3 regions of the Verrucosispora sp. ts21 genome follow, and region 1 is predicted to be linked to each of the others. Evidence: riboswitches for the same ligand, from Rfam matches in the RefSeq annotation. Region 1 holds a riboswitch; each other region holds the start of a gene.
What was found. A riboswitch is a leader RNA that binds a small molecule or an ion and turns the genes downstream of it on or off. The one in region 1 is predicted to bind cobalamin.
Positions count from the first base shown of each region.

Region 1 (13,138 bases):
GAAGATCACGGCTGTCGACACGCTCGTCGTCGATTTCTACCGCACCAACCTCGTGATCGTCCGGGTGAGGACGGACGAGGGCATCGTGGGGCTGGGGGAGGCCACCCTGGAAGGCAAGGAGCGGGCCGTTCAGGGGGCGATCGCCGAACTCGCCGAGGCGGTGGTCGGGCTCGACCCCACCAGCATCTCGCGCATCATCTACGAGCTGGGCCGGGACTGGTACTGGCGGGGTGGGCCGGTCATCATGACCGCGCTGAGTTCACTGGAGATGGCACTGTGGGACATCTCCGCACGAGAGCTCGGCGTCCCCGTCGCCCGGATGCTCGGCGGCGCCACCCGTGACCGGGTACGTGCCTACGCGAACGGATGGTTCTCCCGCGCCGTCACCCCGGAGGATTACGCGGCCGCGGCGATCAGAACGGTGGACGGCGGCTTTCGGGGCCTGAAGTGGGATCCGTTCGAGAACTACGATCTCACCATCACGACCCGGCAACTGGACCGGGTGCTGGCCCAGATCGACGCGGTTCGTGCCGCCGTCGGGCGGGACGTCGAGCTGTTCATCGAGGGCCACGGTCGGTTCGACGTCCGCCACGCGATCAAGATCGCCCGGGAGATCGCGCAGTTCGACCCGGTGTGGTTCGAGGAGCCCTGCCCGCCGGACAATCTCGACGCCCTCGTCGACATCCGGCGCGCCTCGCCGATACCGATCGCCGCAGGCGAACGCTGGTTCGGACGGCAGGGATTCGCGCCGGCACTCGCCCGGCAGGCAGTCGACTTCATTCAGCCCGACGTCACGCACGCCGGCGGGATCTCCGAACTCGCCTTCCTCTCGACGCTCGCCGCGACCAGCTACGTCGGCTTCGCGCCGCACAACCCCAGCGGGCCGCTGAGCACCGCGGCAACGCTCCAACTCGGGGCGGCGCTACCCAACTTCCGCTACCTGGAGATCATGGCGACCGACGTGCCCTGGCGACCGGAGATCACCAACGAACGACTGGTACTGACCGAGGAGGGCGACATTCTCATTCCGGACGGCATCGGGCTCGGCATCGAACTCAACCTCGAAGCGATTGCCGAGCACCCGTTCACACCGCACCCGCTGCGGATGTTCCGAGACGCCGTCTACGTCATCCGTCCCGCGGACGAGTGCTCCTTCTTCAACCTGGGAGCGACTGCATGAGCGACCCCGGCGAACCCGCCTGGTTCGGCACGGCCGAGGACGCATTGCCGCAGGACGCGCAGGACAGCGTCCTGGTGGGGCGGATCTGGAACCCCGCCGCCGGTGGACCGTCCCCGGTGATCGTCCGCAACGGCGAGCTCTTCGACGTCAGCGCCCACTTTCCCACCGTCAGCGACATCTGTGAACTGCCGGACCCGGCCGCCGCCGTTGCCACGCTCGACGGAGCACGGGTCGGCCGCCTGAGCGACATCCTCGCCAACACCGGCGCGGCCGACCGGGACCGTACCCGTCCCTGGCTTCTCGCACCGGTGGACCTGCAGGCACTCAAGGCGGCCGGGGTGACCTTCGCGGTATCGATGCTGGAGCGGGTCATCGAGGAACGGGCCCGCGGCGACCTCACCCTCGCCGCGGACATCCGCCAACGGATGCTCGCCGACGTCGGCGCGGACCTGCACGACCTGTCGCCCGGATCCGAGGAGGCGGCGCGGCTGAAGAACCAGCTTGTCGCCGAGGGCTTCTGGAGCCAGTACCTTGAGGTGGGCATCGGCCCGGACGCGGAGATCTTCACCAAGGGGCAGATCCTCTCGGCGATGGGCACCGCCGTACCGGTCGGGGTGCTCGCCGCGTCGGCCTGGAACAATCCCGAGCCCGAGGTGGCACTCGTCGTCGCCTCGACCGGTCGGATCGTCGGCGCAACCCTCGGCAACGACGTCAACCTACGCGACGTCGAGGGCCGCTCGGCGCTGCTGCTTCCCTTGGCGAAGGACAACAACGCCTCGTGCGCACTCGGTCCGTTCATCCGACTCTTCGACGAACGTTTCGGTCTGGACCAGGTACGCGGGCTGGAGATCGAGTTGGACATCCGGGGCGAGGACGGCTTCCATCTCCACGCGGGTTCCGAGATGGCCCAGATGTCGCGCGAACCGGAGGCGTTGGTCCGCCAGTTGATCGGCCCCCACCACCACTATCCCGACGGGGTGGTGCTCATGCTCGGCACCATGTTCGCGCCGATTCAGGACCGCGACCATCCCGGCGAGGGGTTCACCCACAAGCTCGACGACGTGGTGCGGATCAGCGCCCCCGCCCTCGGCACCCTGGTCAACCGGGTCCGCCATGCCGAGGAGTGCGAACCGTGGGACTTCGGGGTACGCGACCTGATGCGCAACCTGGTGCGAAGGGGATTGTTGTGAACGTCGTCAGCACGCTCGACCCGAGCAACGGCCAGCGCCGACAGACCCATCTGCGGGAGACCGGCGACGCGGATCTGGAGTCGCTCACCACCATCGCGGCCACTGCCGCAGCGTGGCTCGCCGACCTCGGCAGGTCCGGACGTGCCCGCCTGCTCGACGCGATCGCCAACTCACTCGAGGCCAACCGCGCGAACCTGGTGGCAGTTGCCGACTCGGAAACCGGCCTCGGCCGCGCGCGGCTCGACACCGAACTCACCCGCTCGGCCACCCAGTTCCGGATGTTCGCCGACGTACTGCGCGACGGCGGGTATCTCGAAGCAGCGATCGACCACGCCGCCGATACGGCACTCGGTCCGGCACCGGACGTACGACGCATGCTCGTCGCGTTGGGCCCGGTCGCCGTCTTCGGCGCCAGCAACTTCCCGTTCGCCTTCTCGGTGGCCGGCGGCGACACCGCGTCCGCACTCGCCGCTGGCTGTCCCGTCATCGCGAAGGGGCATCCCTCGCACCCGCTGACCTCCGACGCGTCCGGCGAGGCGATCCGGCAGGCCGTCGGAGAACTGGCCGGGCCCGACGGGGTGGTGGCCGTCGTCTACGGGCAGGAGGCCGGGCGTTCGTTGGTCCGCCACCGGGCCATCCGGGCCGCCGCGTTCACCGGCTCCATCGGCGCGGCTCGCGCCATCCAGGCAGCGATCGACGAGCGCACCGACCCGATTCCGTTCTACGGGGAGTTGAGCAGCGTGAATCCGATCGTCGTGCTGGAGGCGGCGGCGGCCGAACGAGGCCTGACGATCGCCGCTGGGCTGTTCGCCTCGTTCACCGGTTCCGGCGGCCAGCTCTGCACCAAGCCGGGACTGACGTTCATCCCGGCCAGCCCCGCCGGCGACCGGCTGGTCGATGCGCTCGGGGAGCAGGTCGCCGACGCTGCCGGCACGGTGCTGCTCAACGAGCGCATCCAGGACGCCTTCGTCGCCGGTGAGGCATCGCTGGAGAAAGCCGGCGCCCGGGTACTGGCCCGACCCCGGATCACCGCCACCGGCGGATTCACCGTGGCACCGGTGCTCATGGAGGTCGACCTCACCGAGCTGTCCGCCAACCTGACCGACGAGTGTTTCGGCCCAGCCATGATCGTGGTCCGTTACCGGCAGGTCGGTGACCTCGACACGGCGCTGGAGGTCGTACCGCCGTCACTCACCGGGACGATCCACACCGGCGACGGTGACGACCGGACGGTCGTACGCCGGCTCGCCGAACTGCTCGCCGCACGCTCGGGGCGGCTCGTCTTCGACGGCTACCCGACCGGGGTGCGGGTCTCCTGGGCGCAACACCACGGCGGCCCCTGGCCGTCGACCAACTCGCTGCACACCTCCGTCGGCGCCACGGCCATCCGCCGGTTCCTGCGGCCACTGGCCTGGCAGGGCGCGCCGGAGTGGCTGTTACCTGAGGAACTGCGCGACGGCTTCGTCTCGATCCCACGCCGCGTCGACGGGCGACTGGAGCCGGGGCAGGGCGACGCGGCGACGAGCTGACTCGCCGACCCGGGCCCTCGGCCGGCAGTTGACCTGGTCCGACCTGACCGAGCTGCTCGCCGACGAGGGCAGGTGGTCGGCCGGCCTGAACTGAGCCGCTTCGTCGGTTCCCCGCAGATGACGGCCCCCGGACAGCACGGGAGGGCACATCCGACAACGATGTGCCCTCCCGTCGTACGTGTCGCTACAGGTTGGCGCAGTAACCGACGCTGAAGGTGCTGGCCCCCGGCTTCAGGGTGCGGTTCCAGTCCACACCCCTGATCCGGTAGCTACCGTCGTCGAGGCGTTCGCGCTTGAAGTTCCACGCGTCGTAGATGTCGCCTTCGAGTTGCACCACGGCGGACCAGTCGACCGGCTTGTCGCTGGTGTTGGTCGCGGTGATGGTCGCGCAGTAGCCGCCACCGCTGTCGGAGTACCAGCGGGTGATCTGCTTCAGCGCCACATCCACGTTCGACCCGGCCACCAGGCGACCGACCCCCCAGCGCGCGGTGCTCTGGTAGCCCGCGCCCTCCTGCTCGGCCCAGTTGCGGATGCTCGTCCGGGCCCCGTCGGAGGCGTCGTTGACCTGGAAGTCCAGGCCGTGGAAGGTGCCCAGGCCACCATATTCGAGCAGGCTGATCGCCGCCTCGACGGTGTAACCCGTCGGGGTGCGGACCGTCGCGCTCTCCAGTCGGTTCGCCTGGAACCCCTCGTCGCCGGTGCCGAACGACACCACGTTGTCGGCGTTGATCCGGATCTGCGTGTCGTCGTACCGGAAGCTGCCGTTCTTGAAGTTGCCGGCGTCGACGTAGATCTCCACCGAGTCCTGGATCCACGGGTCGGAACCGGAGACGTCCACCACCGGGTCGGTGACCTCGGCCAACACGTAGAGCGTCTGACCCCGCCAGAGGGTACGGACCTGCGCGCTCGCCCCGTCGGTGCCGGAGACCTGCTTGTCCGTGGTCACCGTGGTCGCGTTCGCCCAGGCGGCGTCGACCGAGCCGTCGATCACCGGCGCCTCACCGGCCTCCCGTACCTCCACGTAGGACAGTTCCTCGACCAGGGTCAGGGTGCCCAGCGCGCCCGGAGTGTTCCACCCGGAGGTGGTGTCACCGTCGCGCACCTGCACGTCCAGGGTGCGGGTGTCGCCCTCGGCCGCTGCGGACAGCGGCAGGTGGGCGACCAGGTGGTAACCGCCGTCGCGGGCGGCGGCCACGGCCGGTACGTCACCGCTGCCGTCCCGGGCGACGTGGTAGGTCTCGCCGTCCAGCACGAAGCTGACCCGGTCGGTGCCGGAGACCGTGGTGTCGTCGACCGTGACGTACGCGGTCAGGTGGTCCGGCGCCCAGCGCAGCTGGAACCCGGCGACGTCCTCGACCTGGTGCAGCGGCAGCTTGCGCCAGGTCAGGTCCGTCGGTGCGGCGGCGGCCAGCGGCACGTCACCGGCGAAGACGTTGGCGGTGCGCAGCCGGGCGGGCAGCTCACCGTCGACCGCCCCGTAATAGGCCGGCTTGGCGCGCAGGTTGTCGTCGAACAGCAGCGGCCCGCCGTTGCCGGAGCGCCAGGAACGCCCGTCGGTGAGCCCCCAGACCGTGACGGCCAGCAGATCATCGGCGTACGCCCGGAAGACCCGGAAGGCGTCCCGGTAGTAGTAGCCCTGGTCGATGAACTTCGCCTGGGTGGCCGGGGTGCCCGTGGTGACGTCGAGTTCGGTGACGGCCTGGGTGACCGGCAGATCCGAGAACGTCTCCAACGCGGTCTCCAGGGCGCTGATCGGCATGGCCAGCGACACGTGGAACTGGTGGCCCACCCCGTGCACCGGCACGCCGCGGGCGAGCAGGCGCTGCACCAGGGCCAGGTAACGGGCCTGCTTGCCGCTCTGCTCGGTGTTGTAGTCGTTGATGAACAGGGTGACCGGACGCTCCGCGCCTTCGGCGGCGTACACGTCGTTGAACGCCTCGTCGGCGTAGGTGAAGGTCAGGTCGATGAAGCTCTCACCGAGGATCCGGTACCACTCGCTGCGACGCAGACCGTCGCTGTACTCACCGCTGTCGCTGACCACCTCGTTGACCGCGTCGAAGGCGTACAACGGGTTGGTGGGGGAGCCGAACTTGCCGTACCGCTCGCTCATCGACTCGGCGACGTTGAAGATGTGCGTACGCAGCCGATCCCGCAGCACCTGCTGGTCGGCCGCCGAGGTGCTCAGCGGCTGACCGGCGGAATCGGTGAAGAACCAGGCCGGGGTCTGGCTGTGCCACACCAGCACGTGCCCGTAGACGCGCAGGTCGTTGTCGCGGGCGAAGTCCATCATGGCCAGCGCCTGCTCGTGCGGGCGGAAGTTGCCCGCCTCGTCGTACCAGGCCTCGGGCTTCATGTGGTTTTCCGGCGTGATCTGGTTGAAGTGCCGGGTCAGCAGCTGGGCGGGAGCACCGATCGTCTCCCGGCTGTCGATGGCCACGCCGACCGGGAAGTCGGTGGTCTCGTACAGCGGGGTGAGGTCCTCGATGACCGGCGGCTCAGGCACCTGGACGACGATGTCGTCGGCCAGGAAGTCGCTGGTGTTGCCGGCCACGTCCTCGCCCTGCCAGCGGGTCTCGAAGTAGAGGAAGGCGCTGTCCGCCGCCGGCATGGTGAACCGTGCGGTCACCTCCGTCCAGCCCGAGTTGGTGATCGTCTCGAACTGGGCGAGGGTGGCGAACGACTGGCTGTCCCCGGTGGTGCTGGCCAGGCTGAGCCAGATCTGGTCGGCCGGCTGACCCTCGGCGAACCGCAGCCACGCGCTGAGCTCGTAGGTGACACCCGCGGTGAACAGGCCGGTCACGTCGCGGCCCAGGCCGGCGCCCTGGTTCACCCGGTCGGTGACCAGCGCGGCGGAGGTGCCGCCGTGCGCGACGTCGGTGATGGTGACCGTCGGGGCGCCCGGACCACCGTCGCGGGGTCCCCAACCGTCCAGGCCGTCCTCGAAGTCGGTGTCGATGACGATCGTGCCCGGCTCCGGCCCGCCCCCGCCGCCGTCCAGCGCGGTGATCAGGACGTCGTCGAGCAGGAACGGGGTGTTGCCTTCCGCCTCCACGTAGAGGGTGGCGGCGTCCAGACCGGTGGGCAGGGTGTACTCGCCGCCGATGCGTACCCACTCGTCGGCGGTGGTGGTGACGTTGTCGCCGATCCAGGTGTAGGTGTTCTCACCGCCACCGGCCGGGGTGGACTCGACGGTGAAGTGCACGCCGGCACTGCCGTCGGTGCCGGTCGGAAGTTTCGCCCAGGCGGTGACCGTGTATCGGTTGCCGGGCCGCATCAGCGCCGTCGCGCTCGTGGCCGGTCCCTGCCAGTTGGCGGTACGGCCGGTGACCGACAGGCTGCCGTCGCTGTCGCGCCCCTCGTCGGCGATGGCGAGGGTCACGTCACCACGCGGCCCCCAGGGGGCGTACGAGTCGGACTCGAAGTCGTTGCTGAGCACGACCTCGTCGGCTGCCGCCGGGGTGGGGGCGACGGTGATGGCCGCGACGAGCGCGGCCGAACAGAGTACGGCGAAAGTTCGTGATCGGCGTCGTGATCGTTGGGACGGATTCCACAGGCGCATCGACTGGTCCCTTACGCAAATTGGACAGTGGTGGGGGTGCCTGACGTCGGGTTTCCGGACAGATCCAAGCGCGTGCATGCTATGACGAGCCGATTGGCATAGCCAGAGCTTCCGGAAGTTTTCGGAAACATGTGCGGGCTCGAAGGCGTCCGCGCCCATCGTCGCGCCCGGTTGGGTGATCCGTGCGGCGCGCGCGACGACACAGCATGTGGTGTTGAGGTTCCTGGCCTGTTCCCATATATAGTGGTGTCCGCAGCTGGTTCGGCCGTCACTCCACGACGGCCGAGGCAAGAGGGAACCCGGTGGAATTCCGGGACTGCCCCGCAGCGGTGAGTGGGAACGACCGCCGTCAACGAAGCACTGGATCCGCCAGGTCTGGGAAGCGACGGCCAGTAGGCACGAACACGCCCACGAGTCCGAAGACCTGCCAGCGCGCCGTACGCCTACGCGTGCGGCGGTCGAAGGCCGCGCGGGACGGCCGACGCCATCAGCTGGTCATCGACGGCAGTCAGCCCGTCCGGTGGCCGGCGGCGTCCTCCCGCGTGCCCGTCGACCTTCGCCGACCGGTACGAGGAGGGACCATGACGGTGACCCGGGAACAGGCGGGGCCGGAGCAACGCCGGCACGTGATGCAGGTGCGTAAACGCAACGGCGACACCGAGCCGGTGGATGTCAACAAGATCGTCAAGGCGGTGGAGCGCTGGGTCACCGACCTGGACGAGATCGACCCGTTGCGGGTGGCGACGAAGACGATAAGCGGCCTGTACGACGGTGCGACCACCGCCGAACTGGACAAGTTGTCGATCCAGACGGCCGCCGAACTGATCGGTGAGGAGCCGCAGTACTCCAGGCTCGCGGCGCGGCTGCTGGCCGCGTTCGTCGACAAGGAGGTACGCGGCCAGCAGGTGGCCAGCTTCAGCCAGTCCATCCGGTACGCCCACGGCCTGGGCCTGATCGGCGACGAAACCGCCGCGTTCGTGGCCCGCAACGCCCGCAAGCTGGACGACGCCGTCGACCCGGCGGGGGACCTGCGGTTCGAGTACTTCGGGCTGCGCACCGTCGCCGACCGGTACCTGCTGCGGCACCCGCAGACCCGGCAGGTGGTGGAGACCCCGCAGTACTGGCTGCTGCGGGTCGCCTGCGGGCTGTCCCAGACACCCGGCGAAGCGATCGGCTTCTACCGGCTGATGTCCAGCCTGGCGTACCTGCCGAGCTCGCCGACGCTGTTCAACTCCGGCACCCGACACACCCAGATGTCGTCGTGTTTCCTCGTCGACTCGCCCCGCGACGAACTCGACTCGATCTACGAGCGCTACCACCAGGTGGCGAAGCTGTCGAAGTTCTCCGGTGGGATCGGCATCTCCTGGACGCGGGTGCGGGGTCGAGGGGCGCTGATCCGGGGCACCAACGGGCGCTCGAACGGCATCGTGCCGTTCCTCAAGACCCTCGACGCCGGGGTGGCGGCGGTCAACCAGGGCGGCCGGCGCAAGGGTGCGGCCTGCGTCTACCTGGAACCCTGGCACCCGGACATCGAGGAGTTCCTGGAGCTGCGGGACAACACCGGCGAGGAGTCGAGGCGTACGCACAACCTGAACCTGGCCAACTGGATCCCGGACGAGTTCATGCGCCGGGTGGAAGCCGACGGCGACTGGTCGCTGATCGACCCCTCCGACGCGCCGGAGTTGCCCGACCTGTACGGCGAGGCGTTCGACGAGGCGTACCGGGCGGCGGAGAAGAAGGCGGTCCGCACGGTCAAGGCCCGCGACCTGTACGGGCGGATGATGCGCACCCTCGCGCAGACCGGCAACGGGTGGATGACGTTCAAGGATGCGTCGAACCGGCTGTCCAACCAGACCGGCGCACCGGGCAACACCATCCACCTGTCGAACCTGTGCACCGAGATCCTGGAGGTCAACAGCGACACCGAGACGGCGGTGTGCAACCTCGGATCGATCAACCTGGCCGCGCACCTCACCGCGGACGGCATCGACTGGGACAAGCTGCGCGCGACCGTCCGCACCGCGGTGCTCTTCCTCGACCGGGTCATCGACATCAACTACTACCCGGCGCAGCAGGCGGCGGCGTCGAACCCGCGCTGGCGACCGGTCGGGCTCGGGCTGATGGGCTTGCAGGACGCCTTCTTCACCCTGCGCATGCCGTTCGACTCCACACCGGCCCGGGAACTGTCCAGCCGGGTGCAGGAGGAGATCCTGCTGACCGCCCTGGAGACCTCGGCGCAGCTCGCCCAGCGGTTCGGCCCGCACCCGGCGTACGCCGACACCCGCGCGGCGCGCGGTGAGCTGCACCCGGACCTGTGGGGCGCCGACGTCACCCAGGTGCAGCGGTGGACGGCGCTGCGCGAGACGATCGCCGCGCACGGCCTGCGGAACTCGCTGCTGGTGGCCATCGCGCCGACGGCCACCATCGCCTCGATCGCGGGTTGTTACGAGTGCATCGAGCCGCAGGTGTCCAACCTGTTCAAACGCGAGACGATGTCCGGGGAGTTCCTCCAGATCAACACCTACCTGGTACGCGAACTCAAGGCGCGAGGGCTGTGGACCGCGCCGATCCGCGAGCAGATCAAGCGCGCCGAAGGATCGGTGCAGGGCATCGCCGAGCTGCCCGAAGAGGTACGGGAGTTGTTCCGCACCGCGTGGGAGCTGCCGCAACGGGCGCTGATCGACCTGGCCGCCGCCCGTGCCCCGTTCATCGACCAGTCGCAGTCGCTGAACCTGTTCATGAGCGCGCCGACCATCGGCAAGCTCTCCTCGATGTACCTGTACGCCTGGAAGTCCGGGCTCAAGACCACCTACTACCTGCGCTCGCGTCCCGCGACCCGCATCCAGCAGGCCACCGTCGCCGTCACCCCGACCGTCACGTCGGTCGTCGCGGTGAGTGATGACGAGGCACTTGCCTGCTCCCTGGAAAATCCCGAAAGCTGCGAGGCCTGCCAGTGACCACCGTCTCCGAATCCCACACCAGCACCGGCACCGGCTCGGGGGAGCAGCAGATGCTGCTCGACCCCGGCATGGACCTGACCCTGCGGCCGATGCGCTACCCGCAGTTCTTCGACCGCTTCAAGGACGCGATCAAGAACACCTGGACCGTCGAGGAGGTCGACCTGCACGCCGACCTCGCCGACCTGGCCAAGCTCTCCCCGGCCGAACAGCACCTGGTGTCCCGGCTCGTCGCGTTCTTCGCCACCGGCGACACCATCGTCGCCAACAACCTGGTGCTCAACCTCTACCAGCACATCAACTCCCCGGAAGGCCGGCTCTACCTGTCCCGGCAACTGTTCGAGGAGGCGGTGCACGTCCAGTTCTACCTGAACCTGCTCGACACCTACGTGCCCGACGAGAAGCAACGGTACGAGGCGTTCGCGGCGGTGGAGAACATCCCCTCGATCGCCCGCAAGGCCGAGTTCTGCTTCAAGTGGATCGACTCCATCTTCGAGCTGCGGGAATTGAAAACACGCGCCGACCGGCGGGCGTTCCTGCTCAACCTGATCTGCTTCGCCGCCTGCATCGAAGGACTGTTCTTCTACGGCGCCTTCGCCTACGTCTACTTCCTGCGCTCCCGAGGGCTGCTGCACGGGCTGGCCTCCGGCACCAACTGGGTGTTCCGTGACGAGTCGATGCACATGGCCTTCGCCTTCGACGTGGTCGACGCCGTACGCGCCGAGGAACCCGACCTCTTCGACGCTGAGATGCAGCAGCAGGTGCGCGACATGCTCGCCGAGGCGGTCGACTGCGAGGTCCAGTTCGCGGCCGACCTGCTGGAGCAGGGCGTCTCCGGCATGCCGCTGGCCGACATGCGCCAGTACCTGCAACACGTGGCCGACCGGCGGCTGGCGGTGCTCGGCATCGAACCGATGTACGGCTCGACGAACCCGTTCGCCTTCATGGAACTGCAGGACGTGCAGGAACTGTCCAACTTCTTCGAACGCCGCGTCTCGGCCTACCAGGTCGGCGTCACCGGCACAGTGGCCTTCGACGACGACTTCTGATCCCGGTCTGATCCGATTCGCCGTTTCGGCGGTATGGCGGTCACCCACCCACCCGGATACCGCCATACCGCCGAAACGGCTTCCACACGCTGTAGGGCGAGTAGGCGTCAGGCAGTCAGGACGCAGAACTCGTTCCCGTCGGGGTCGGCCATCGCCACCCGACCGGCGTCGCTCCGACCGGTCTCGCTCCGACCGGCGTCGGCTCGGCCGGTCTCGCTCAGACCGGTGTCGCCTGGGCTCGCACCCGGGTCGGCGTCGATTCGGGTTGCGCCGAGGGCGAGGAGGCGGTCGACCTCTGCCTGCTGGTCACCGCCGGGCGGGGGAACGAGGTCGAAGTGCAGGCGGTTACGGCCCAACCTCGGCATCAGTGGTGGGCCGCCCCAGGTGAGCTTCGGGCCGCCGTGCGGCGATCGGATCGCGGTCTCCTGGTCCTGGTCCCACACCAGCGGCCAGCCGAGCGCAGCAGCCCAGAAGTAGCCGACCTGCTGGGAACCGTCGCAGGCCAGCGCGCCGACGAACCCGCATTCGGCGAGGAAATTGTTGCCGGGCTCGATGACGCAGAACTCGTTGCCCTCGGGATCGGCGAGAACCACGTGCTCATCGTCGGGGCCCTGCCCGACGTCGACGTGCCGCGCGCCGAGCGCCAACGCCCTGGCCACCGTCTGCCGCTGGTCCTCCACGGAGGTGCTGGTCAGGTCGAAGTGCATCAGGTTCTGGCCGATTTTGGGCTCCTGACTCGCGAGGAAGCGAAGCCGGAAGCCGGTGTCGTCGGTGGGCAGAAGGGCGACTCCGTCGAGTGGATCGTCCGTCACGTTCCACCGCAGCAGTTCCGACCAGAAACGCGCGAGCCGCGACGGTTGATGGGCGTCGACGCAGAGCGCGAACAGGTGACATGCCATCTCGTTGCTCATCTCCGTTCCGCAGACCGACCAGGCCGAACCGCAGCGCCGGCCCGGTCACCGTCGACCGACCAGCTCGACCACCGCACCGGCCCGGTCACCGTCGACCGCTGGACGGAAGCGTAGGGCCGAGCCGCGACGGGCGCAGCTGAGTAATTGGCCTGAGCGGTCAGCGTCCGAACCTCCCGAGCAACTCCGACCCGATCGGGTGGTGCAGCAGGTGCAGGGGCGCGGCGTCGATGCCGGCCTCGGTGAGCGCCTGCGCGTACGTCGCCGCGGTCGCGTCGTCCACCAGGCCGTGCACCAGCGGCAGGTCCGCAGCGGTCGACCACAGCAGCGATTCCAACCGGCAGGAGGCGATCGTCCCGGGCAGCCCGAGCACGTTGCCGTCGACCGGCACCGGCGGCAGGTCTCCGGGTATGTCGCGTGCGGTCTCGCCGACGTGCAGGAGTCCACCGCCGACCACCAGGATGTCGTGGTCGCGGCGCATCCGGGTGAGGGCCTTCGTGGTGTCCAGTGCGGGCGGGAACGAGTCGTCCACCACGATGGTGCCGGGTGCCAGCCGGTCGACCTCGATCGGTGCGGTGGCCGCGCTCGTCGCCGCGATGATCACGTCCGCCGTGTAGCCGAGCGGGGCGATTCCCGGTGCCGACGGGCACACCTCGATGGTGCCGGCGAAGCCGTCCGCCCGCAGGCGCGCGGCGTGCTCGCCCAGTCGGGGCGCGGCGGCAGGAACGTCGCAGAGCACGAGTCGCGCGGGCTGCTCGGCACGGGT
Region 1 is NZ_PNOZ01000012.1:47,307-60,444, reverse strand. Features, by position in the region: gene C1A38_RS07395 (mandelate racemase/muconate lactonizing enzyme family protein) at 1-1,180, shown strand, start outside; gene C1A38_RS07390 (fumarylacetoacetate hydrolase family protein) at 1,177-2,370, shown strand; gene C1A38_RS07385 (aldehyde dehydrogenase (NADP(+))) at 2,367-3,899, shown strand; gene C1A38_RS07380 (endo-1,4-beta-xylanase) at 4,084-7,458, opposite strand; cobalamin riboswitch at 7,699-7,904, shown strand; gene C1A38_RS07375 (ribonucleoside-diphosphate reductase subunit alpha) at 8,040-10,415, shown strand; gene C1A38_RS07370 (ribonucleotide-diphosphate reductase subunit beta) at 10,469-11,464, shown strand; gene C1A38_RS07365 (VOC family protein) at 11,572-12,375, opposite strand; gene C1A38_RS07360 (non-ribosomal peptide synthetase) at 12,533-13,138, opposite strand, start outside.

Region 2 (5,653 bases), on a different contig from region 1:
CGGCAGCCGCGACCAGGTGCCGCAGCGACGCTTCGACCTCGGGATAGCTGCGGGTCTTCAGGCCGCAGTCCGGGTTGACCCACAACCGTCGGGCCGGCACGGCCGCGACCGCCCGGTGTAGCGCCTCGACCATCTCCTCACGCGGCGGCACCCGGGGTGAGTGGATGTCCCAGATCCCGGGGCCGACGCCCCGGCGGTAGCCGATCGCGGCGAGGTCGTCGAGGATCTCCATCTTCGACCGGGACGCCTCGATGCTGGTGACGTCGGCGTCGAGGGCGTCGATGGCGGTGATCACCTCACCGAACTCCGAGTAGCACAGGTGGGTGTGGATCTGGGTGTCGTCGGCGACGCCGCTGGTGGCCAGTCGGAACGCGCCGACGGCCCAGTCCAGGTATGCCTTCTGGTCAGCCTTGCGCAGCGGCAGCGTTTCGCGCAACGCCGGTTCGTCGACCTGGATGACCCGGATTCCTGCCGACTCCAGGTCGTGGCACTCGTCCCGCAGGGCGAGCGCGACCTGGTCGGCAGTGTCCGCGACAGGCTGGTCGGTACGGACGAAGGACCAGGCCAGGATGGTGACCGGGCCGGTGAGCATCCCCTTGACCGGCTTGCTGGTCAGCGACTGCGCGTAGGTGGACCACTCCACCGTCATCGGTGCCCTGCGCGCCACGTCGCCGTAGATGATCGGCGGCCGGACACAGCGGGAGCCATACGACTGCACCCAGCCGTGTTCGGTGGCGGCGAAACCGTCGAGCTGCTCGCCGAAGTACTGCACCATGTCGTTGCGTTCCGGTTCGCCGTGCACGAGCACATCCAGACCCAACTGCTCCTGCAGCCGGATGACATGCTCGACCTCGGCGCGCATCCGCGACGCGTAGCCGGCGTCGTCGAGGCTGCCGGCGCGGTGTGCGGCGCGGGCCTTGCGCAGCTCGGTGGTCTGCGGGAACGACCCGATCGTGGTGGTCGGCAGCTCCGGCAGCCCCAGCCGTTCCTGCTGGCGGGCCGCCCGGCTGGCGTAGTCGCCGCGCTGCCGGTCGGTGGGGCGCAGTGCGGCGAGGCGTCCGCGGACGTCGTCGTGGCGCCAGGCCGCCGGGATGGCCGGCAGCGGTGCGGGCAGCGCGGTGGTGCCGTCGCGCAACGCGCGGCCGAGCAGGACGACTTCGTCGACCTTCTGCCGGGCGAACGCGAGCCGCGCGGCCAACCGGGGGTCGAGGCGGGCTTCGGCGGTCAGGTCGACCGGGACGTGCAGCAGGGAGCAGGACGTGGACACGGCGACGTGGTCGGCCAGCCCGGCGACCGTCGCTCCGGCCGCGATCGCGGCGCGCAGGTCGGTACGCCAGATGTTTCGTCCGTCGACCAGGCCGGCGACGATGGTCCTGCCGGCCAGTGGGCCGGCGGCGGCGAGTCGGTCGAGGTTGCCCGGGCCGGCGACCAGGTCCAGGCCGATTGCTTCGACCGGGGTGTCCAGTAGCGCCGGCAGGGCGGCGCCGAGGTCACCGAAGTAGGTGGCGACGAAGATCTTCGGCCGGTGCGTGAGTTCACCGAGCCGGATGTAGGCGCGGCGTAGGGCGTCGATCTCGGCCGGGGTGCGGTCGGCGACGTAGGCGGGCTCGTCCAGCTGGATCCAGGCCACCCCCGCCTCGGCGAGTGCCGTGAGGATCGCGGCGTACGTGTCGACCAGGTCGTCGAGCCGGGCGAACGGATCGTCGCCCTTGGCCAGCAGCAGGAACGTGGCCGGCCCGATGAACACCGGTCGGGTGGTGATGCCCAGGTCGCGGGCCTCGGCGTGCTCACCCAGCGCCTTCGCCGGGTTCGCGGTGAAGACGGTGTCGGGGCCGATCTCCGGCACCAGGTAGTGGTAGTTGGTGTCGAACCACTTCGTCAGTTCCAGCGCCGGCTCGGCGTCGACGCCGCGGGCCATGGCGAAGTAGGTGTCCAGCGCGGGCAGGCCCAGCCGGGCGAAGCGGGTGGGGATCGCGCCGACGGCGACGGCCGTGTCGAGGACCTGGTCGTAGTAGGAGAACGTGTTCGACGGGATCGCGTCGAGGCGGGCGTCGTGCAGCGTCCGCCACACCTGCGCGCGCAGCCCGGCGGCGGTGCTTTCCAGAGCGTCGACGTCGATGGTGCCGGCCCAGTACGCCTCGACGGCCTTCTTCAGCTCACGATCGACGCCGATACGTGGGTAGCCGAGCACAGTGCTCTGGCCGAATGCGGTAGTCACCTGTGGGGTCCTTCCCTCGAAGTGCCCAGCGGACCCGGGAGGGAAGGCAGGCACATCTCACGGTGCCCGCTTCCGCCCTGGCCCTCCCGAGAGGCCGCCGGCGGCGCACACCGGTGGCGTGCGCAGCGCTGGCAGGTCTTCGGACTCGCGGGCATGACACGAGGTCACCTACTGGCCGTCGCTTCCCGGACCTGGCGGTCCAGTGCTTCGTTGACGGCGGTCGTTCCCACTCACCGCTGCGGGGCAGTCCCGGTCTCTCACCGGGTTCCCTCTTACGACACCCCACCCTGGCGGGATGGGGCGAACCAGCGCCGCTCGCCATCGTACGGGCCTGACGGTCGTCTCCGCGTCACGCTGTCCGACGTGCGGGATGGATGTCAGGTCGAGGACGCCGGGGTCGGTGGCGTGTCGGACGTGGTACGGGCCGGTGTGTCGAAGGTTCGAGGCGTTTGGTGTGTACGCGTTGGTCGTCTCGGCTGATCGACCAGCATGGCGTCTCTCCCTTGATCGGCCGGTCAGCCGCTACTCGTACAGTCCCGACGCAGGGCCGTTCGTTTGACAGCCCCACACGGACGTACCCAAGTGACCCAGGTCGGATGCGGCCGGCCGGCGCTGGCGTCCGCCTTCCACCCGCTCAGGCGTTGAGGTACGCCAGGACGGCGAGGACGCGCCGGTTGTCGTCATCGGAGGGCGGCATGTCGAGTTTGGTGAATATGTTGTTGATGTGTTTGCTCACGGCCTTCTCGGTGATGCGGAGCTTGGCTCCGATCGCCGCGTTGGAGCGACCTTCGGCCATTTCACCGAGGACGTCGCGTTCTCTGGGGGTGAGCACCGCCAGCGGCTCTCGGCGGGCGAGGAGTTGCGAGATGACTTCATGGTCCATGGCGGTACCGCCGGCGGCGACCCGGCGCACGGCGTCGACGAACTCGCCGACGTGGGACACGCGGTCCTTGAGCAGGTAGCCCACGCCGCCGTGTGGCGTGCTGAGCAGTTCGCGGGCGTACAAGGGCTCGACGTGCTGGGAGAGCACGAGGATGGGCAGGCCGGGAATCTGGGTACGAGCGGCGATCGCAGCCTGCAGACCTTCGTCGGTGAATGTCGGCGGGAGACGGACGTCGATGACCGCCACCTGGGGCCGGTGGGTGGTCAGGGCGGGCAGCAGGGCCGGGCCGTTGTCGACGGCGGCGACGACGTCGAAGTCGTAGGCCCGCAGGATTCGGGTCAGCCCGTCCCGGAGGAGCGCGTGGTCCTCGGCGATGACAACGCGCACGGCAACTCCATGGTGATGACGGTGGGCCCTCCGAGCGGACTCGACAGGGCCATCGTGCCATCGAAGGCGGCCAGGCGGCGTTCGATGCCCCGCAGACCGGTGCCGGCCGCGGGGTCGCCGCCGCCCACGCCGTCGTCGGAGACCACCATCGTCAGCGTTGCGTCCGTGTGCCGCAGGGACACCGATCCGGTGTGGGCACCGCTGTGGCGGACCATGTTGGTAAGCGTCTCCGCGACGGCGAAGTACGCGGCCGACTCGACCGGTGTGTCGAGGCGGCCGGGCAGGTCGACATCGACTGTGATCGGCACGGGCAGGCTGAGCGCCAACGCCCGCACCGCGCCGTCCAGCCCGCGTTCGGCCAACACGGGTGGGTGGATGCCCCGGACCAGGTGCCGCAGCTCGACAAGTGCGGCGCTGCTCGCTTCACGCGCTTCCGCGAGCATCTCGTGGGCTGCGGCCGGGTTCCGGTCGATCAGTTCGTCGGCGAGACCGATCGTCATGCCCAGCGAGACGAGCCGCGCCTGGATGCCGTCGTGCAGGTCGCGCTCGATGCGACGCAGCTCAGCTGCCTGGGCGTCCACCGTGTCGGCGCGCGTCGCGGTCAGCTGGGTGACCCGCAGGCGAAGTTCGGCGGCCTTGGTCGGTGCGAGCAGGAGTCGGGCGAAGTACGCGTCGGCGCGCCGTAGCCAGGGCGCCACCCACAGACCGCCGGCCAGGATGGCGGCGCCTTGCGGCAGGCAGATCAGCCCTTCACCGAATGTGTCGATGGACCAGACGGTGCCGTAGCCGTACCAGTCGGTGCCGAGCCAGATCCACAGCGGTGTCAGCGTCAGACCCATGATCCCGTACAGCGGCACGGCCAGTGAGATCGCGCCGAGGGTGGCCCCGACGATCCCGCCGGGCAGCAGCCAGGCGAGGTCGCGCCAGGTGGCCGGGTCCGTGACGATCCATCGGAAGCGCCGCCAGCCGCCGACGATGCCCCGCTGCGGGGGCGGCTGGTAGGGGCGTGGCACCGGGACCCCGGCCCAGGCGGCACGCCGGCGTTCGAGATCCGCTCGCTTACGGACCAGCGTCGTCGTCCAGGACACCAGCGCCATGCCGAGCAGCGGCACCGGGACCAGGACCAGCGCCAGCAGCGATACGACGAGCAGCGCGACGTTGGCCAGGGCCAGGCCGATCGCGGCCAGACCGGCGAGCACCGCGCGTACACCCCGACGCGCCCACTCGTACGTCCGCTCGTCAGGCCCGGCCACGTCCACGGGTGCCATTGTGCCCGCGCGACCGCCGTTTCTCGGGGGTGCTAGCACCCCCGATCGGCGGGGTGACAGCGTTCCTGACAGCGCCCGTCCGAGGCGGTCTGCTGGAATCATGACGACTACCACGAGACCGTCGCAGTCGACGACCGGCAGTGACTTCGCCGTCCTGTCCCGCCGGATCACCGACGCCGGGTTGATGCGCCGCCGGCCCGCCTACTACGTCGTCCGGCTGAGCATCGTCACGCTGATGTTCGTCGGCGGTTGGGCGGCCTTCTTCGCCCTCGGCTCCTCCTGGTGGCAGATGATCACCGCCGTGTTCCTCGCCGTCACGTTCGCCCAGGTCGCACTCGTGGCGCACGACCTGGCGCACCGCCAGGTGTTCCGCACCAGACGTCCGAGCGCGGTCGCCGGGATGCTGGCCGGCAATCTCGGCATCGCAATGAGCTACGGCTGGTGGATGGACAAGCACACCCGTCACCACAACAACCCCAACCACGACGACCTCGACCCGGACGTGGCTCCCGAGGTGCTGGTCTGGACCACCGACTCGGCGGTCGGCCGGCGCGGGTTGAAGGGCTTCATCACCCGGCACCAGGCCGCGCTGTTCTTCCCGCTGCTGACGCTGCTCGCCGTCAGCTTGAAGGTGTCGAGCGTCAAGGCGTTGCGCGACGGCACGGTGAAACAGCGGCGTGCGGAGAGCGCGCTGCTGATCCTGCACGCCGTCGGCTACCTCGGCGCGCTGGTGCTCGTTCTCTCGCCGTTGCAGGCCGTCGCCTTCCTGCTGCTGCACCAGGCGCTGTTCGGCGTCTACCTCGGCATGACCTTCGCTCCCAACCACAAGGGCATGCCGCACCCGACGGGCACCGAGGACTATCTCCGCAAGCAGGTGTTGACCTCCCGCAACGTTCG
Region 2 is NZ_PNOZ01000058.1:27,688-33,340, forward strand. Features, by position in the region: gene metE (5-methyltetrahydropteroyltriglutamate--homocysteine S-methyltransferase) at 1-2,218, opposite strand, end outside; cobalamin riboswitch at 2,332-2,543, opposite strand; gene C1A38_RS22525 (response regulator transcription factor) at 2,853-3,488, opposite strand; gene C1A38_RS22530 (sensor histidine kinase) at 3,440-4,747, opposite strand; gene C1A38_RS22535 (fatty acid desaturase family protein) at 4,857-5,653, shown strand, end outside.
Region 2: linked by a shared signal. The riboswitch ahead of metE (5-methyltetrahydropteroyltriglutamate--homocysteine S-methyltransferase) and the one ahead of C1A38_RS07375 (ribonucleoside-diphosphate reductase subunit alpha) in region 1 are both predicted to bind cobalamin.

Region 3 (13,138 bases), on a different contig from region 1:
CGCAGCAGGGTCGACTTGCCGGCGCCGTTCGGACCGATCACGGTGACCCACTCGCCGGAGCGCACGGTCAGGTCGATGCCGGCGAGGATGGGCACTCCGTCGAGTTTGACCTGAAGATCACGCACCTCGACGGCAGGCACCTCGGCGGGGGGCCCGACGACGGGCACCTCGGGCGGCGTCATGTCAGCACCCTTCGGGCGGTACGCAGCACGAGGACGAAGAACGGCCCGCCGAGCAGCGCGGTGACCACCCCGATCGGGATCTCCTGCGGCGCGGCGGCGGTCCGGGCCACCACGTCGGTCAGGGCCAGGAAGGCCCCGCCGAACAGCAGCGACAGCGGAAGGATCACCCGGTAGCTCGACCCGGCCAGCATCCGTACGGTGTGCGGCACGATGATGCCGACGAAGCCGATCAGGCCGGAGGCCGAGACCGCGGCGGCGGTGCCCAGCGAGGCGGCGGCGATCAGCAGGTACCGCGACCGCTGCGGGTGCAGGCCGAGGCTGGCCGCCTCGTCGTCACCGACCGAGAGCACGTCCAACTCCCGCCGGTGCAGCAGCACGATCACAGTGGTGATCAGGAAGTACGGCAGGACCAGCCGGACGTCCTGCCAGCCGGCGGTGGCCAGCCGCCCGAGCAGCCAGGAGTAGACGGCCTGGATGCTGTCCGCGTTGCGTTGCAGCAGGTACGTCTGCCCGGCGGAGAGGAACGCGGAGACGGCCACCCCGGCCAGGATCAGCGCGGCCGGCGAACGACTGCGCCCACCGGCCGCACCGAGCAGGTACGTCATGATCACCGCACCGAGCGAGCCGACGAAAGCGGCAAGCGGAATGGTGGGCGGCAGACCGGTCAGCGCACCGCTCGCACCGACGCCACCGATGGTCAGTACGACGGTGACCGCCAGCCCCGCCCCCGCGGCCACCCCGAGCAGGTACGGGTCGGCCAGCGGGTTGCGGAACACCCCCTGGTAGGCACCGCCGGCCAGGGCCAGCAGCCCGCCGACCAGCAGTCCGAGCACCACCCGGGGCAACCGCAGCTCGGTGACGATGGCGACTTCCCGCTCAGTCAGTCCACTGTCGACGTGCACGCCGGGCAGCAGGTTGAGCAGTTCGAGCGCGACACTGCCGGGGGGCAGGCTGACCGGGCCGAGCGAGACACCGGCGACGACCGCGACGAGTACGGCGACGACACCGGCGGCGAGCCAACGTTTCCGCAGGCCCGCCGGCCGGGCCGCCGGCGACAGGGAGGGGCCCCTTTTCAAGGCTTGACGCATGGGAAGGGTCCCCTGTCAACGCCTGCCGTTCGTCACTTCTCGGCCTTGGTGGTGGCGTCCACGATGGTGCGCAGCAGGTCCACCACGCGCGGGCCCCAGCGGGAGGCGATGTCGTCGTCGAGCTCCACGATCTGGCCGTCGCGTACGGCGTTGATGTCCGCCCAGCCGCTGCGCGCCGAGACCGTGGCGAGGCTCTGCTGGCAGCACTTGACGTCGGAGAGGAAGACGAAGTCCGGGTTGGCCGCGACGATCATCTCCTGGGAGAGCTGCGGGTAGCCGCCGCTCCTGCCGTCCGCGTCGGCCGCGTCGGCGATGTTCTCCAGGCCGGCGAGGGAGTAGATCGAGCCGATGAAGGTGTTGCTGGTGACGGTGTACAGCTCCGGGCCCAGCTCGTGGAAGTAGGTGGGTGCCTGAACCCGCTGCGGCACCTCGGCCACGATCTTCGCGATGTCGTCCTTCATCCGCTGCACCACGTCGGCGCCGGCGGTGGCGTTGCCGGTGAGCACACCCAGGTCGGTGATCTGCTGGTACGTGTCGTCGAGCGTCTGCGCCGCGGGGGTCAGGTAGACCGGGATCTTCAACGCCGCCAACTGGTCGACGATCTTGTTCCGGTCGTCGCTGAGCACCACCAGGTCAGGGTTCTTCGCGGCGATCGCCTCGGCGTTGGGCTGGTAGCCGGACAGCTCCGTCTTCGGTGCGTCGGCCGGGTGGTTGGACTGGTCGTCGACCGCGACGACCTGCGGGCCGGCACCGACCGCGAAGAGCATCTCGGTGGCCGTCGGCGCCAGCGAGATGATCTTCTCGGGGCGCTGGTCCAGCGTCAGCGACCCGACGGTGACGGGAAAGGCGCCGCCGGTCGGGCTGCCGCTGGCCGTGGGGGTCTCGGTGGTCTTCTCGGCGCAGGCACCGAGCGCCAGTGCGGCCACCGCGAGGGTGGCGGCGAGAATCCGGGGGGTACGTCTGAACATCGGTCCTCCTGTCGGTCGAGGAGTGTGGTGCTTCGCCGACAGGGAGCCACAGGCACCCGTGGGCGAGGCGCCCTTCCTCGAGAGCGCGTGTCGCGACCGCGCCACAGGCGACCTGGCTCGTCCCCCGCTCGGGGGCATCACAGTTGCGGGACAGCGCCGGTTTCACACCGACTTCGCTGTGGCGGGTCGGTAGAACCGTAGCGCACGCCCGGTGGCCGCCCCGCCGAGCCGGGGGACGGCCACGTGGGTCGACTCGACGCCGAGCCGACCCACGCATCTGGTACCCGAGTCACTTCCTGAAGACGGGGCCCCGCGCGAGGGGGGTGTGACGGGGCCCCGTCGGCTCAGGAGGCGGTGATGGTGACGTTGTCCACAGCCGCTTCGACCAGGCTCGCCGTGGAGGCGTCCGCCGCCTCCACCAGGATCCGGATCGACTGCCCGGCGTACGGGGTGAGGTTGAGGCTGGAGGTGGTCCAGGCGCCGTTGCGGTTGCTGGCCGCCCCGGCCTGGCTGAGCAGGGTGGTGGTGCCGCCGTTGTGCACCACGCTGACCCGGAGGTAGTCGGCCGAGGACGAGTTCGAGCCGTGGGCCAGGTACCACGCCAGCGACAGCGTCAACGTGCCGCTCGACGGCAGGGTGATCGCCGGGGAGCGGGCGCTCGTCACGCCGCCGTCGACGTCGTAGTCACCGGCTGCGGAACCGGCCAACCGACCGGTCACCAGGTCGTTGCTGCCGGCGTACGGGGTGAGCTGCTTGGCCCCGCTGGAGTTGGTGGCCTGGGCGGCACCCCGCTCCCACTGGCCCGAGGTCGCGGTGTCGGTGCCGTTGGGGTTGATCGTCCAGCCGGTGTTGGTCTCGAAGGTGTCCGACCAGACCGTCGTACCGCCGCTGCCACCACCGCAGTACTGGGCCTGCTTGTTGATCGCCCGGTACGGGCAGTCGGCGTACTCGGCGAGGATGAGCACCGCCTCACGGTTGCGCGTGGTCTGCTGCGGGATCACCTCGTCGGGCGGGTAGAAGCCGCCGCCGGAGGCCGAGCGCGGGTACAGCTCGAAGGTGTACGCCCAGATGCCGTGCACCGCCCACATCCAGTCGATGCTGCTGCCGTCGGTGATGTACAGGTCACTTGACTGCTGGGGGGTGAAGTTGTTTGTCGCGGCCATCTGCCGACCGATGGTGGCGAAGGTGTTGTACTGGTCGGCGTTCATCCCGGTGGCGGTGTCGTTGTACGTGTACCCGTACGGCCAGAGCACCAGCTCGGAGTAGGTGTGGAAGTCGATGTTGGCCTTGATCTGCTGGACTCCACCGACGACCCGGCTGTTGACGAAGTTGCGCAGCGCCTGCGTCTCCGGCGCGGAGAAGGCCGAGGGACCCCGGTAGGTGTCCGAGGAGGTCGAGCTGGAGGAACCGCCGCAGCAGCCCCAGTTGTAGCTCCAGTTGCGGTTGAGGTCCGTGCCGACGTACGACGATCCGCTGTTGGGTTGGCGGTTCTTGCGCCAGGACCGGTAGGAGCCGGTGGCGATGTCGTACTCGCTGCCGTCCGGGTTGACCGACGGCACGATCCAGATCTCCCGGTTGTTGACCAGGTTGGTGATCCGGGAGTCGGAGCCGTAGCTGTCCGTGAAGAGGTTCATCAGGTAGATGGCCATCTCGACGGTCAGGTGCTCACGGGCGTGCTGCTGTGAGTTGAACAGGATCTCCGGCTCGTTCTCGTCAGTGGCGACGTTGTCGGAGATCTTGATCGCGACCAGGTCCCGGCCCTCGTACGAGGTGCCGATGCTGATCTTGCGGGCGATCGCCGGATGGTCCGCGACGACCTTGTTGACCACGGCGACCATCTCGGCGTAGTCGTGGTAGTTGGCGTCGGCCGGCGGGAAGGCCAGGGCACCGACGTCCCCGTGGTCATGCCCACGGTCCGTCGGCGGCGCGGCGATCGGCTCCAACGTGAAGCCGAGCCGGGTGATCGCGGCAGCCTCGGCGCGGGTGGCCGAGATGTGCAGCACCCCGTGCTCCGAGTAGTCGATCGCGGCACCGGTGCGGGCGACCGCGGTGCGGTCGGCCAGCGTACGCGGGCCGAGCACCCGGTAGGGCGCGGCAGCCGGCTGTTCATCCCGGTCCGGTGCGGGTCGAGCGGAGACCGGTGGTGCGGAGAGTGCGAGCAGGCCGAGACCGGCGGCGACGATCATCGCCAGCGTCCGGCGGACAGGGTTGGATCGGAAGGCCATGGACAACCTCCTGGAGGCGCGGGGTTTCCCGCTCGGTAGCGGCCAGCCCACCACCGGTCACATGGTCATATCAACATCGGTCGCTGTTCCGCCCATCCCAACCTGATCCTCACGTCGGCAACATGGTTCCGCCGACGGATGCTCGGCGGAGCCGAGCGCCTGCTCAGGCCGACGGACCGCGCCCGGAATCGGAGCCGCCCGGCTGCTCGGTCGACGAACCGGACTCGCCGGTCGAGGTGCCGGCGCCACCGGTGGCCTGGTCGTCGCCGGCCAGCGCGGAGCGCAGTTGCTCCTTCTCGGTACGACGTCGTTCGGCGGCCGCGGCCATCTCCTCGGCCATCTCGTCACGCCAGCCCTTGAGCAGGAAGAACGACAGAGCGGCGGAGAACAGCAGCGCCACGATCAGCTTCAGGAAGATGTCGATGTCGACAGGCCAGAGGGCCGCCACCACGACCGCGAACAACCCGACCCGGCCGAGTGTGTACTTGACCGCCGCACTCACGTTCATCCACTCCGCTCGTTCACGTCGCCATGTGCGTTCCGACCAGCCCACTCCGGGCGGTCCGTCCGACCCGGATCAGCTCGTCCGGTTGACCAACCAGCGCACGCCGGGGAACCAGACCAGCGCGTAGACCACGGTGAAGGTCACCGCGGCCAACCCGCCGGACGCCAGCGGCGGCAGCCCGGTCGCGAGCCCGGCCACCAGCAGCCCGGACACCACCGCCACCGCGACGGCCACCAACGCGGCCACCACCCGGGGGGCACCGAAGTCCCAGGACCGGAATTCCTCCCAGAAGAGCCAGGCGGGCAGGATCACCGCGAGCCAGCCGTTGGCCTGGCCGAAATCACCGGCCCCGAACCAGGCGAAGGCCCCGTCGAAGAGCACCAGCACCAGCATCCCGATGACCGCACCGGCCAGCGCCACGCCGATCAGGTCACCCAGGTACTGGATGCGCCCCTCGGCGTCCCGCCGGGGAAAGGTGCTCTGCTGCTCGCTCATCTCCCCGAGAAGGGTACGCGAGCCGGGTCGGCGCCCTCGCGCTGGCCAGCGCGAGGGCGTCTGCCGACGCGTCGAGAGGTCAGGCCCAGACCTGCTGCGGCTCGGCCCGACGCTGCGCCAGGGTCGGCGCGGCATCGTACTCGCGGACCACCTCGTAGCGGGTGTTGCGCTCCATCGGGCGGAAGCCGGCGTCCCAGATCAGGTGCAGCAGGTCGTCGCGGTGCATGGTGTTCGGCGTGCCGTACGAGTCGGCGTCGTGGGTGATCTTGTATTCCACGACGGAGCCGTCCAGGTCGTCCACGCCGAAGTTGAGCGACATCTGGGCCACCGAGAGCCCGTGCATCACCCAGAAGCACTTGACGTGCGGGACGTTGTCGAACAGCAGCCGGGAGACCGCGAAGGTCTTCAGCGACTCGGCCGGCGAGGCCATCGTGGTGCGGGCCTGGATCCGGTTACGGATCTTGCCGTCCGCCGAGTCCACGAAGTCGTGCTGGTAGCGCAGCGGGATGAAGACCTGGAAGCCGCCGGTCTCGTCCTGCAACTCGCGCAGCCGCAGCACGTGGTCGACCCGGTGCCGGGGCTCCTCGATGTGGCCGTAGAGCATCGTCGACGGCGTCTTCATGCCCTTGCTGTGGGCCAGCCGGTGGATCCGCGACCAGTCCTCCCAGTGGCAGGCGTGGTCGACGATGTGCTGCCGGATCTCCCAGTCGAAGATCTCCGCGCCGCCGCCGGTCAGCGACTCCAGGCCGGCGTCCATCAACTCGTCCAGGATCTCGTCGGCGCTCAGCCCGCTGATCTTCTCGAACCACTGCACCTCGGTGGCGGTGAACGCCTTGAGGTTGACCTTCGGCAGCGCGGCCTTCAGCTCACGCAGCACCTTGGGGTAGTAACGCCAGGGCAGGGTCGGGTGCAGGCCGTTGACGATGTGCAACTCGGTGAGCTGCTCGTCCTCCATCTCCTTGGCCTTGCGGACCGCCTCGTCGATGCGCATCGTGTACGCGTCCTTCTCGCCCGGCTTGCGCTGGAACGAGCAGTACGCGCAGCTCGCGCTGCACACGTTTGTCAGGTTGAGGTGCCGGTTGACGTTGAACATGACCCGGTCACCGTTGAGCTCGGTGCGCTTGTGGTGGGCCAGCCGCCCCAGCCAGGTCAGATCGTCACTGGCGTAGAGGGCGATGCCGTCCTCCCGGGTCAGTCGCTCTCCCGCGTACACCTTCGCTTCGAGCTCACGCTTGAGTCCGGCGTCCATCGAAAGCCCCGTCCCCTCCCAGTGCGGTCACGACCGGACCCCGGTCGCAATCCAGAGCCTACGTCGGGCACCCGGGCAGCTCACAGCGCCCTCTGCCGGACACCACACCGCTAATCGGACTCTCAGGCTTCTGTGACCCGCTCAGACATCGACACCGTCGTACCGGTGAGGTAAGACAGGGTGGGGGACGACACACCCTGGTACCGTCCCCGATCCACCGCGTCCGCACCACGACGCGGTTGCAGCACCACCGGACGAGGAGCGCAATGGTCGACAGCGGGCACGGGCGACGGCAGCGGCGACGACCTCCGGTGATCTCACCGGTGCTTCGGCCGATGCTCTGGTCTGCGCTGCTCAGCGCCGTCGCCACCACAGTCCTCGCCGCACCGGCGTACGCCGAGCCGGGCGTGCCCGTCACGGTGCCCGACACCGGTTCCCGCCCGGTGGTCACCGGCCCGCTGCAACTGCCCGGCGGCGCTCCGGCGAGCGTCCCGCCCGGTGTGATTCCCACGACCTCCTCGCCCGGTGCCAGCGCCCTCGAGCAGCAGATCAACGCCGCCGAGGCCCGGATCGGTGAGCTGGGCACCCAGCTACTCGACCTCAAGCAGCAGCTCACCGAGGCCGACACTCAACTGGCGACCGCGGCACGCGACCTGGAGTTCGCCGAGGCCGCGCTGCTACAGGCACAGCAGCGGGCCGACCAGGCCGCCGCCCAGGCGATCAAGGTCGACGCGGCCCTGCCCACCGCCGGGTTCGCTGCCGACCTGCTCGAACTGGACCTGCTCCGGCGGGTCAACCGCGGCGAACGGGCTGAGCACGACACCGCGCCGGCCGCCGGTGAGCTGGCCCGCGCGCAAACCGACGCACAGGTCGCGACGCAGGCGCACACGGCGGCCGAGTCCCGGCTGCGCGGCGTCCAGGAGCAGCACACCGCGACTGAGAAGGCGCTGCGCGACGAAGAAGCCAAGCTGGTCAAGCTGCGCGAGCAGAACGCCACCCAGCTGGTCGAGCTGGCCCGCCAGCAGGAACGCGCCGAGCAGCAACTGGGTGGCGACTACCCGACCCAGTCGGCGGACGGGCTGGTCGCGCATCCCACCGCGCTTGCCGCCCTCGCGTACGCGCGTCGGCAACTGGGCGACCCGTACGTCTGGGGGGCCACCGGGCCCAACTCGTTCGACTGCTCGGGTCTGGTCTGGTCGGCGTACCGGTCGGCGGGTTACTACAAGCTGCCCCGGGTCGCCCGCGACCAGTACTACGCGACCAGGTCCCGCACCGTGTCGCGGTCCGCGCTGCTCCCCGGCGACCTGCTCTTCTTCGCCAGCGGCAGCAGTTGGCGGACGATCCACCACATGGGGATGTACGTCGGCAACGGCAAGATGATCCATGCGCCGACCAGCGGTGACGTGGTGAAGATCTCGACGGTGCGCTGGTCCCGGCTCTACGCCGCGACGCGGGTGGTCGGTGCGGTGCCGGCTCCGTCGGTCACCCCCACACCGACGCCGACGCCCACACCGAAGCCCACCCCGACGACGCCGAAGCCGACGCCCACCACGCCGAAGCCGACGCCGACCACGCCACGGCCCACCCCGACGACGCCTTCGCCGACGCCGAACCCCACGCCCACCCCGTCGGACACTCCGTCGCCCTCCGCCACGCCACCGGGCACCACCACACCGACGCCCACGCAGACGTCGTCGGGTACGCCCGGCGACAGCGACGGCGGCGACGACACCAGCCCGACCACGGCGGCGAGCAGCCTCGCTCCGGAGGAGAGCGTTTCGGCCACCCCGTCGGCGGTGGGCGGGCGCTGAGGCAGCTAAGTCCCGACCCACCGATCGACACCCGGCCGGCACCGTACGGCCTCACTCGGAACACTGTGGGCACTCCGGCTGTGCCATCCCGCCGGAATGTGGCACGGTGTCACTCAGGCACTCCCGGTCGCGTTGCGGATCCGGGTGCGAGCGTGGCGCGGAGGCACGGATGAGCGAGCACGAGGTTCCGGCGACAGCCGACTCTGGATCGACTCCCCCCGCCTCCACCACACCGGCCTCCGATGCCGCATCGGCCCCCGCCGTCCCCATCACCGAGTCGGCCCCGGGCGTCGCGCCCAGCCCCGCAGCCGGACGGCTGGCCTCGGCCAACCAGCCTGCGGTGGGACGGGCGGGTGTCCCCCGGCCGGCCAGCAGGGAACCCGCCCCACCAGTAGGTACCGCACCCACGTCGCCGGCCGGCCCGACCGGACCCGCGCTACCGGCCGCCGCAACCGGCCTCGCGTCACCTCCCGGCGCAGCCAGCCCCGCATCGCCTCCTGGCGCAGCCGGGCTCGCGTCGCAGCCTGGCGCAGCCGGGCTCGCGTCGCCTGCTGGCGCCGGCAGGGTGGGTGGACCGGTGCGGGCCAGCGTCCGGGTGCCGGGAATGAGCCGGGTGAGCGTCGACGAGGCGCAGGCCGCCGGTGCCGGCGGCAGGGCCTCCGGGGTGTACCGGTCCACGCCGGTCAGCCCCGAGCCGCCGGAGCCCGCCCAACCCCCGGAACCAGCCCAACCGCCAACCCCGCCGACGCCCGAGCCGGAGCCCGCGCCACGTCCGCCAGCACCGGTTCCACCGACACCAATCCCACCCGCGCCGCCGTCCCCCGCACCACCGGTGCCGGGGCCACCCGCGCCGCCATCTCCGACCCCGCCGGTACCGGGTCCACCGGCGCCGCCGTCACCGACCCCGCCGGTACCGGGTCCACCCGTGCCGCCGGCACCACCGATACCGGGTCCGCCCGCGCCGCCGGTTCCGGGTCCGCCCGTGCCCCCGCCGCCGGCACCGGGTCCGCCTGTGCCGTATCCGCCGGGGCCGGTGCCTGCGCCACCTCCCGCACCCCGGCCCTCGCCGCCACTGCCGGGACCGCCGACGCCACCGCCGACTCCGCCGATGCCGGCACCACCGCCCCCGCCGGGTCCGATGCCCGCGCCACCGTTCCCGCCCCCACCCGCATCCAGCGCGAGCGTGTCGTCGGGGTCGGCTTCGGTACCAGCCGGGCGGGTCACCGGAACGGCTCCGGGGGCGTCGAACCGGGCCGGCGTCACCACCGGCCCGGAATCCGCCGGTGCGGCGCCTTTCGTGCCGGCCCCTGCGCTGCCGGTCTGGCCACCACCGGTCACCCCCACCGGACGCCGGGACGAGCCTGCCCCGAGTTCACCGGGAGCGGCACCTCGGCAGTCGACCCGCCCGGGTCTGCTGCCGGCCGCTGCCCCCGCCGTGGAGCCGGGCGGCTCCATCGCGGGGCCCCCGTTTGCGGGCGGCTCCGTCGCCGGGTCGCCGGCATCGGGCCCCTCGGTCGCGGGGTCTGCGGCTACGGCCGGATCCGTCGGGGGGTCCCCGACAGCAGGCGGACCCCTGGCAGGGTCTCCGACAACAAGCGGACCCCTCGCAGGGTCCTCGACAGAAAGCGGACCCCTGGCAGGGTCCTCGGTTGCAGGCGGCGCGCCGGCTGCGCCGCGGACCGGCGACGCGGATCTGAGTTCCTACTACGCCGGTGGCTCGGGCTCCGCAACGGTGGCCTTCCCGGCCGGTGAAGCGGACAATTCAGGCTCGCTGACCGGGCACATCCTGGCTCAGGGCTGGGCGGACAACGGCACCGAACGCTCCAGCAGCACCACTCGGGTGGTGATCGTGATGGCGGTCGCCCTGGCACTGCTCGTGGCGATCAGTGTGCTGGTCGTACTGGTCGCGAACAATGCGCTCAGCGGCCTGCTGGAGTGACGACGATCGGTGGATCGACGGGTGAAACCGCCCACTACCCCCCGCCGACGCGGGTGGCGGCTCGCCGTTCGCCGTACACTTGGGGCTGATCACTGACCCGGCGCGCTACCGTGCGCGCCTCTGGGCGTTCTTGCTGAAGATCCGGCGGCGTCGTGCCGCGGCGGGACATCGCAAATGTGCGCCCCGCTCGAAAGGTTTTTGTTGACCACCTCCGCTGTCTCCAGCACCCCGCTGTCCGCCCAAGACATCGACATCGCCCCGGCCTCGCCGTCGGCCGGCGCTGCCGGCTCCGACGACTCGATCACCTTCGAGGCGCTGGGCCTGCCCGAGCCGCTCGTTCGGGCACTCGCCCGGCAGGGCATCACCGCCCCGTTCGAGATCCAGAGCGCCACCGTGCCCGACGCCCTCGCCGGACGGGACGTGCTCGGCCGGGGGCAGACCGGTTCCGGCAAGACCCTCGCCTTCGGGCTGCCGCTGCTCGCGCGGATCGCCGACGGCGACCGGGCCCGGCCGTCCCGCCCGCGAGCCCTCATCCTGGTGCCCACCCGAGAGTTGGCCATGCAGGTCAACGACGCCCTGGCCCCGCTGGGTCGCACGGTCGGCGTGTTCCTCAAGACCGCCGTGGGTGGGGTGCCCTACGACCGCCAGATCGATGCCCTGCGGCGCGGCGTGGAGGTCATGGTGGCCACGCCCGGCCGGCTCGCCGACCTGATCGAACGCGGCATCTGCAAGCTCGACGACGTGGAGATCACCGTCCTCGACGAGGCGGACCAGATGGCCGACATGGGCTTCCTGCCCGAGGTCACCGAGTTGCTGGCGAAGACTCCGGCGCACGCGCAGCGTCTGCTCTTCTCGGCCACACTGGACGCCGATGTGGACGCGCTGGTGAAGCGCTTCATGACCGACCCGGTCACCCACTCCACCGCCCCGGCGACCGCAGCCGTGTCCACCATGGATCACCACCTGCTGCTGATCCCGCCGAGCGACAAGTTCCCGGTCACCGCGTCGATCGCGGCGCGCGCCGGTCGGACCATCGTGTTCGCCCGTACCCAGCTCGGGGTGGACCGCCTGGTCAGCCAGCTCGCGGCGGTCGGTGTGCGGGCCGGCGGGCTGCACGGTGGCAAGACCCAGCGGATGCGTACCCGCACCCTGGCGGAGTTCCGCGAGGGACGGACCAACGTCCTGGTCGCCACCGACGTGGCGGCCCGGGGCATCCACGTCGACGGGGTCACCCTGGTGCTGCACGTCGACCCGCCGAAGGACTCGAAGGACTACCTGCACCGCGCGGGCCGTACCGCCCGCGCCGGGGAGACCGGCGCGGTGGCCACGCTGGTCCTGCCCAAGCAGCGACGCACCACGCTGGCGATGCTGGAGAAGGCCGGAGTGCAGCCCGCGGAGACGCGGGTACGCGCCGGTGACCCGGCGTTGACCGAGCTGACCGGGGCACGGGAGCCGAGCGGGGTGCCCGTACGCGATGAGCCGGAGGCTCCCCGCCGGAGCAGCCGGCCCGGCGGTCCGCGCCGCTTCGACGGCCCGACCACCGAGCGCCGCTACCGTGACCGCCCCGTCAGCGACCGCCGTTTCGGCGACCAGCCCCGTGACGACCGCCGCCACGGCGACACCGGACGCGGTGAACGCCGCTACGCCGGCGACTCCCGTGGTGCGGCTCGCTACGGGGACGACTCGCGGGGCACGGGTCGCTACGGCGACGACTCCCGCGGCACGGGCCGCTACGGTACGGACTCCCGGGGCGAGCGCCGCTACGGCGACGACTCCCGTGGCACGGGCCGCTACGGGGCGGACAGCCGGGGCGAGCGCAGCTACGGCGATTCGAGCCGCAGTGAGCACAGCTACGGCGGTCACCCTCGGGGCGAGCGCCGGTTCGGCGAGCCGGCCCGTGGCGAGCGTCGGTACGGCGACCGGCCGCGCTCGGATGGCCGGGGCCCGCAGGACCGGCCACGGGAGGACTGGCGCGCGCCGAGCGGGCGCTCCCACGCGCGTACCCACTGATCGACGCTGCGCTGACGCACCGAAGATCACACTCGAACTGGGATCGAGTGGTCTCACGCTCAACCCGAGGCCACTCGATCCCGGATCGAGCACGATCAAGCCACCGGCACACGCGATCGAGCCCGACACCTGTCACGCAGGGGTGGAGCGGGGGGCTGGTGTTCGGCGCAAAGGCGCTGCCGCGCCTGGGCCGGGTGGCGTAACGTCCGATTCATGCCGACCATGTCGAAGTCGTTGCTGTGGACCCGGATCGACACCGCCGGTGCCGAACATGCCCTCGCTGATGACAGTCACGGCCTGGCGGCACACGGCACGCAGGTGGCTGCCGACCCGATTCCCTACACCTGCCGCTACCAGCTGCTGACCGACCCTCAGTGGGCGAGCGTCCGGGTCGAGGTCGAGGTCGAGGGAGCGGGCTGGCGACGCAGCGTACGCCTGGAACGGGCCACTGATCGATGGCGGGTGACCGCCGCCGAGCAGGGTGACCTGGACGCGGCCCTCGCCGCCGCCGGGCGTGCGCCGGCCGGGCTGCCGGGCGTCGAGGATCCGGACCGGCTGGCCGACGCTCTCGACGTGGACCTTGGCGGCTCGCCGCTGTTCAACACGCTGCCGGTACGCCGGCTCCGGCTGGCCGACCAGGCCGCCGACACCAGCTATCCGCTCACC
Region 3 is NZ_PNOZ01000071.1:641-13,778, forward strand. Features, by position in the region: gene C1A38_RS24355 (ABC transporter ATP-binding protein) at 1-182, opposite strand, end outside; gene C1A38_RS24360 (FecCD family ABC transporter permease) at 179-1,270, opposite strand; gene C1A38_RS24365 (ABC transporter substrate-binding protein) at 1,303-2,238, opposite strand; cobalamin riboswitch at 2,324-2,456, opposite strand; gene C1A38_RS24370 (M14 family metallopeptidase) at 2,583-4,463, opposite strand; gene C1A38_RS24375 (DUF4229 domain-containing protein) at 4,627-4,965, opposite strand; gene C1A38_RS24380 (hypothetical protein) at 5,041-5,463, opposite strand; gene mqnE (aminofutalosine synthase MqnE) at 5,543-6,712, opposite strand; gene C1A38_RS24390 (C40 family peptidase) at 6,979-8,523, shown strand; gene C1A38_RS24395 (hypothetical protein) at 9,207-9,674, opposite strand; gene C1A38_RS24400 (hypothetical protein) at 10,256-10,462, shown strand; gene C1A38_RS24405 (DEAD/DEAH box helicase) at 10,664-12,472, shown strand; gene C1A38_RS24410 (putative glycolipid-binding domain-containing protein) at 12,686-13,138, shown strand, end outside.
Region 3: linked by a shared signal. The riboswitch ahead of C1A38_RS24365 (ABC transporter substrate-binding protein) and the one ahead of C1A38_RS07375 (ribonucleoside-diphosphate reductase subunit alpha) in region 1 are both predicted to bind cobalamin.